DNA from 2 places in the Micromonospora sp. NPDC005174 genome. Region 1 is predicted to be linked to the other one. Evidence: riboswitches for the same ligand, from Rfam matches in the RefSeq annotation. Region 1 holds a riboswitch; the other holds the start of a gene.
What was found. Region 1 has a riboswitch for thiamine pyrophosphate ahead of ABZU91_RS23460 (ECF transporter S component). Riboswitches for the same ligand answer to the same signal wherever they lie in the genome.
Positions count from the first base shown of each region.

Region 2: it holds a riboswitch for thiamine pyrophosphate, as region 1 does, so the genes downstream of both, thiE (thiamine phosphate synthase) here and ABZU91_RS23460 (ECF transporter S component) in region 1, are expected to answer to the same signal.

Region 1 is NZ_JBEXIJ010000024.1:41,445-44,828, forward strand. Features, by position in the region: gene ABZU91_RS23455 (ABC transporter ATP-binding protein) at 1-993, opposite strand, end outside; gene ABZU91_RS23460 (ECF transporter S component) at 1,079-1,666, opposite strand; TPP riboswitch at 1,744-1,848, opposite strand; gene ABZU91_RS23465 (alpha/beta fold hydrolase) at 1,956-2,786, shown strand; gene ABZU91_RS23470 (AAC(3) family N-acetyltransferase) at 2,810-3,384, shown strand, end outside.
Region 2 is NZ_JBEXIJ010000017.1:46,786-50,169, reverse strand. Features, by position in the region: gene ABZU91_RS19575 (ThuA domain-containing protein) at 1-1,249, opposite strand, end outside; TPP riboswitch at 1,540-1,649, shown strand; gene thiE (thiamine phosphate synthase) at 1,644-2,267, shown strand; gene thiO (glycine oxidase ThiO) at 2,264-3,358, shown strand; gene thiS (sulfur carrier protein ThiS) at 3,358-3,384, shown strand, end outside.

The sequences.
Region 1 (3,384 bases):
GTGCGGGGGAGTGCGGTGGTGGGCGCCGGCCAGCTCGGCCGAGGCGGTGACCCGGCCCGTGCCCGGTTTGAGCAGCCCGCCGAGCAGCAGCGCCAGGGTGGACTTGCCGGCGCCGTTCGGTCCGCGCACGGCGAGCGCCTCTCCGGCGCGTACCGTCAGATCGGTGGAGCCCAGCCGGGGCGGCAGGCCGAGCCGGTCGGCGGTGAGCAACACGTCGCCGGCCGCGGCGGTGGCCCGGCGCGGCGCGACGGGATGGCCGGGTACCCAGACCCCCTCGGCGGCGAGGGTGTCACCGTGCGCGGCGAAGACCACGTCGGGTGGCCCGTCCGCGCGGACCCCACCGCCGGGCTCCAGGACGACCACCCGGTCGACCAGGGGCAACGCCTCGGCGACCCGGTGTTCGACCAGGATCAGGGTGGTGTCGGCGTCCAGTGCGCCCGCCACGGCGCCCCGGACCAGGGCAGCCCCGTCCGGGTCGAGGTTGGCGGTGGGCTCGTCGAGCAGCAGCAGGCCGGGCCGCAGCGCCAGCGCGCCCGCCAGGGCGAGACGCTGCTGCTCGCCGCCGGAGAGGGCGGCGGTGCCGCGGTCCCGGGGGTACGGGAAGCCGACCCGCCGCAGCGCCTCGTCGACCCGTGGCCAGATCTCGTCGGTCGGTACGCCCCGGTTCTCCAACCCGAACGCCACGTCGTCGCCGCTGCGTGCCATCACCAGCTGGGTCTGCGGGTCCTGGAAGACGATGCCGACCCGTTCCCGGCCCTTGCGGGGGTCGAGCCCGTCGATCTCGACGGTGCCCTCCTGCTCACCGGAGTCCTCCGCCAGCAGCCCGGCCAGCGCGCTGAGCAGGGTGCTCTTGCCGGCCCCCGAGGGCCCGAGCAGCAGGACCCGCTCGCCGTCCTCCACCCGGAGGTCCACCCCGCGTACGGCCCAGGCCCGCCGCCCGGCGTGCCGCCACCCGAAACCCCGCAGCAGTACGCCCACGACCCCTCCCTCCATGTCCTCGCCGGTGATCAAGAGGTTCGCGTCAGAATTCCGCCTGCCGATGACGCGAACCTCTTGATCACGGGGTGCGCGCGCAGGTCTAGATCAGCGCGCGGGTTCGGCCGGAGGGGAGGCGGTCCAGGGCGCCGGTGTTGGCCAGGGCGCGGGTGAGCAGCCAGCCGCCGACACCCGCGATGATCGTGGCGCTGACGATGGTGAGCAGCGCGTACGGGATGCGGTAGTCGCCCAGCGCGTAGTCCGCGTTCCAGACGAAGAAGTCGAACAGGGCCGCGCTGAGGCCCGTCAGCGCGCCGGCCAGCACGGCTGTCGGCAGCCGGTACGACCGGTAGCGGAACGCGGCGAACGCCAGCTCGGCCCCGATGCCCTGCACGATGCCCTGCGGGATGACCGTGCCGGCCCACTGGCTGCCCAGCAGCGCGGAGACGACCGCGGCCACCGTCTCGCAGTAGAGCGCGGCGCCGGGCTTGCGGATGACCAGCCCGCCGACCACGGCCGGCAGCAGCCACACGCCGTAGATCAGCGTCTGCGCCGGTGGGAAGAAGGCGAACGCGCCCTCGGTGGCGCTCCAGACCAGGCCCCAGGCCCAGAAGATGACGCCGAAGGCGACCGCGATCACCGAGGCGACCACGATGTCGATCGTGCGCCAGCGGTTGGTGGTGTTGTCCATGCTGTGCTCCCAGTTCAGTGAAACGAACCAGGAGAAGACGCACGCCGCGCGTCCGGTGGCACCGGACTCACGGCGCGGCTGGAGGTCGACCGAACTCCCTGCGCTGGCATTACCCAGATCAGGTTCGAGGGTCTGCGGGCGTGCCCGCACTCTCAGCGCTGTGCGCTCCCCTGTCGGATGTGAAGTTGTCTCGCTGACGCTAGCACCGACCAGGGGTAACAGCCCAGCAGGGCGTCGTGACGTGCGCGCATCCGGGCCGGCACGACGACGGCTGGGTAGGCTGACGATCATGCAGGTCGACGCGCGGGGTCTGACGTTCGAGGTACGCACCGGCGGCCCGTCCGACGGTGCCCCCATCCTGCTCCTGCACGGGTTTCCGCAGCACAGCGGCGAGTGGGACGCGGTCGTGCCGCCACTGCACGCCGCCGGCCTGCGCACGTACGCGCTGGACCAGCGGGGTTACTCGCCGGGTGCCCGGCCCGCCGAGGTGGCGGGGTACCGCATCCCCGAACTGGTCGCCGACGCGGTCGCGGTGCTCGACGCGCTCGGTCTGGACGCCGTGCACCTGGTCGGCCACGACTGGGGCGCGATAGTGGCCTGGGCGGTGGCCGCCGCGCACCCTCAGCGTGTCCGTACGTTGACCGCGGTGTCGGTGCCCCATCCGGCGGCCATGGCGCACGCGCTCGCCACCGACGCTCAGCAGAAGGCCCGCTCGTCGTACATCGCGTTGTTCCGTAAACCCGGCAAGGCCGAGAAGGTGCTGTTGGCGTGGCACGCGACGGCGCTGCGCAAGCTGCTGGGCGGGGTCGGCGACGCCTCCCGCGTCGACCGCTACGCCGACCCGATGCGCGAGCCGGGCGCACTGACCGCCGCCCTGAACTGGTACCGGGCCATGTCCCGTGCCGACCTGGCCGCCGTCGGCCCGGTCGCCGTACCGACCACGTACGTGTGGAGCGACCGGGACGTCGCGATCGGCCGGGCCGCCGCCGAGGCGTGCGCCGCGAACGTGACCGGCGACTACCTCTTCGTACCCCTGGCCGGGGTGAGCCACTGGATCCCGGACGCCGCGCCCGCCGTGCTGGCCGAGGCGGTCCTGGCGCGGGTCGCCGGGACGGCCTGAGCCGTGCCGGGCGGGGGAGAGTCGTGACCGTTCCCGTCGGCGGGCCGGGCACTCGCCGGTCGATCGCCGCGGAGCTGCGCCTACTGGGCGTACGCCCCGGATCGACGGTGCTGGTGCACGCCGGGATGCGCCCGCTGGGCTACGTCTGTGGCGGGCCGCAGGCGCTGGTGCTCGCCCTGCGTGACGCCCTCGGTCCGGACGGCACGATCGTGGTGCCCACCCACACACCTGACAACAGCGACCCGGCGCAGTGGCGGAATCCGCCGGTGCCGGTGGACTGGTGGCCGTTGATCCGCGCCGAGATGCCCGGCTTCGACCCGGTGGTCACGCCGAGCAGGCACATGGGCGTGTTCGCCGAGACGGTCCGCTGCTGGCCGTCGGCGCTGCGCAGCGGGCACCCCCAGGTGTCCTTCGCCGCGCTCGGCCCGGCGGCCGAGCGGGTGGTCGCCGGGCACACCCTGGCCGACATGCTCGGCGAGGGATCTCCGCTGGCCCGGCTCTACGACCTGGACGCCGACGTCCTGCTGCTCGGGGTCGACCACAGCGTCAACACCTCGCTGCACCTGGCCGAGTACCGCCGACCCGCCCTCGTGCGTGA
Region 2 (3,384 bases), on a different contig from region 1:
AGCAGGTGTTGCGCTGGGTGTCGACCCGCAGCACCTGCTTCTCGCTCGCCAGGTCGATGGTGTCGCCGGTCACCGTGAACCGGGACAGCAGGTTGCGCGTGACGTTGTCGTTCGGGGCGTAGTACAGGTACACCCACTTGTTGGTGGCGAAGTCCGGGTCGAGCCGGATGCCGATCAGGCCGTCCTCGTTGCCGGTGAAGACGTCCAGGTCGACGGCGGTGACGGTGTTGCCGGTGTCCGGCTTGATGATCTGGACCCGACCGTCGCGCTCGATGTAGAAGACCCGCCCGTCGGGGGCGATGTCCAGCTCCATCGGGTTGCTGGTGTTGCTGTCCAGCGTGACCTTCTCGAAGCTGGAGGTCTTCGACGCGCCACAGTCGGCGTCGACCACGCCGGCCGCCGTCTGGATGCCACCGAGCAGGTGCTTGAGGAACTCGGGCTCGGCGTACGACTCACGGGTGTGCCCGCCGCCGGTGTACCAGGAGCGGCCACCGTCGAAGTCCTGACACCACGCCGTCGGGTGGTCGGCGCCCATCGCGCCGGCGCCCGGGGTGTAGCTCTTCTCGTCCAGGCTGGCCAGGACGTGCACGTCCGACCGGGGGTTGGTCTGGAAGTTGTACCACTCGTCGAACCGGGACCAGCGCTCCGGCAGTCCGGTGGTGGACGGGTGGGCCGGGTCCTCCACCTTGACGGTGGCCTGCTGGTTCTGCGGGTGGTTGGCGAAGTACGCGCCGACCAGGTCGCCGTACCAGGCCCAGCTGTACTCGGTGTCCGAGGCGGCGTGGACGCCGACGTAACCGCCGCCGGCCTTCACGTACCGCTCGAAGGCCGCCTGCTGGTCGGCGTTCAGGACGTCACCGGTGGTGGAGAGCCAGATCACAGCCTTGTACTTGGCGAGGTTGGCGTCGCTGAACGCGGCACCGTCCTCGGTGGTGTCCACCGTGAAGCCGTTGGTGGCACCGAGTTGCTGGATGGCGGCGATGCCGGTGGGGATGGCGTCGTGCCGGAAACCGGCGGTCTTCGAGAAGACCAGGACGGAGTAGGGGTCGGCCGCTGCGGCCTTCGCTGCCTTCGGTGGTGTCTTCTGCACCACCTTGGAGAAGGGAGTCGCGGCTTGCGCGTCTCGCGGTGGGACCTGCGCTGCGACCGGAGCCGCCTGCGCCGGAGACCCGATCAGGGCCGTCGACGCGAGCGCGAGGGACAACAGGGTAGCGGTGAGTGGTACGGGGGCACGACGAGAACGGGACACGCCGCCTCCAATGTCGCGGTGGACAGGACTCGCGGGGCCGGCTCGCCGAAGACCGTCCCAGATGGAGCCGGTGGAGACGCCGTGCCAGGGCGTCCACGCCGGCATTTTGTCGATTCGCTGAACAAATTAGTTCTGCTGCATCGATGTCCGGCAAGATGCCGGCGGGTAACGGTTCTGCAACGGCGGGCGACATTCCGAACAGGACCGGAGAAAGTACCCCGATCGATCTCTCGCGCCGGGGCGGCGGGCTCTCCCTTGGCAGCGGAGGCGATGTGTCGTACGGTGACACGCAAGTAACCCACGGGAGCCCGGTGTACCGGGCTGAGAGGGGGGCTGACAGCCCCCGACCGTCGAACCTGATCCGGGTAATGCCGGCGCAGGGAGGAGCGTTGCCGTGCCGTCCCTCGGCCGACTGCATCTGATCACCGACACCCGACCCGGGCGCGATCCACTCACCGTGGTCCGGGCCGCCCTCGCGGCGGCCCGCGCCGACCTCGTCGTGCAGGTCCGGGTGGAGGACTCCGCCACCGACCGCGAGGCGTACGACCTGGCCGCCCGGGTGCTGGCGCTGTGCGCGCCGTACGGCGCGACGTGCCTGGTCAACGACCGGCTGCACGTGGCGCTCGCGGTGGGCGCCGCCGGTGGCCACGTCGGCGCCGACGACCTACCGGTCGCCGCGGCCCGGCACGTGCTCGGCGCAACCGGCGTGCTGGGCGCCACCGCCCGCGAGCCGAGGACCGCGATCGAGGCCGTCGTCGCCGGGGCCAACTACCTGGGCGTCGGCCCGTGCCACGCCACGAGCACCAAGGTCGGTCTGCCCGACCCCATCGGGACCGTCGGGATACGCGACGTCGCCGACGCCGTCGACGTGCCGGTCATCGCGATCGGCGGGGTGACCGCCGACCGGGTGCCGGCGCTCCGGACCGCCGGGGCGTACGGGGTGGCGGTGGTCGGGGCGATCTGCTCGGCCGCCGACCCCGCGCGGGCGACCGCCGAACTGCTGCGGGCGCTGGCGTGACGCGTACCGAGGTGGCGGTGGTGGGCGGGGGCCCGATCGGGCTGGCCGTCGCGTGGCGCTGCGCCAGCCGGGGCCTGCGCGTCGAGGTACACGACGCGGCACCCGGATCGGGGGCGTCGGGCGTCGCCGCCGGGATGCTCTCTCCGGTCGCCGAGGCGTACTTCGGTGAGCGTGGGCTGACCGAGCTGCTGGTGGCCTCCGCCGCCCGTTGGCCCACGTTCGCCGCCGAGCTGACCGAGGACAGCGGCACCCTCATCGGCTACCGGACCGAGGGCACGCTGATGGTCGGGCTGACCGGTGACGACCTGGCCGAGGCCCGCCGGCTCTGGGCGTACCAACAGGGTCTTGGTCTGCCGGTGACGCCGCTGCGCCCCACCGAGCTGCGCGACCGCGAGCCGGCGCTCGCCCCGCGGGTGCGCGGCGGCGCGCTCGCGCCCACCGACCACCAGGTCGATCCCCGGCTGCTGGTACCGGCGCTGCGCACGGCCGCGCGGCGGGCCGGCGCGGCGTTCGTGCCGCGACCGGTCCGGCGGCTGTCCGACGTGGACGCGAGGGTCACCGTGGTCGCGGCCGGCTGCGGTGCCGCCGCCCTCACCGGACTGCCCGTGCGGCCGGTGAAGGGCCAGATCCTGCGGCTGCGTGCGCCCGGCGGCGTCGCGCCGGGCTTCCGGCACGTGATCCGGGGGTACGCCGACGGCGAGCACGTCTACCTGGTGCCCCGCACCGACGGCGAGGTGGTGCTCGGGGCGACGGTCGAGGAGCGGTCGGACACCACAGTCACCGCCGGCGCGGTGCAGCGACTGCTGCGCGCCGGTGTCGACCTGCTACCCGAGCTGGCCGAGTACGACCTGGTGGAGGCCGTCGCCGGTCTGCGGCCCGGCACCCCGGACAACGCGCCGATCCTGGGGCCGCTGCCCGGCCGGCCGGACGTGCTCGCCGCCACGGGACACCACCGGCACGGCATCGTGCTCACCCCGGTCACCGCCGAGGCGATCACCGACCTGGTGCTCACCGGAGTGCCCGACCCGCTGCTCACCGGGTTCGGTGCCGACCGGTTCGCCGGCCCGATGCGCGGTTTCGAGGAGGAGTGATGAAGTTGACGGTGAACGGGACCGGG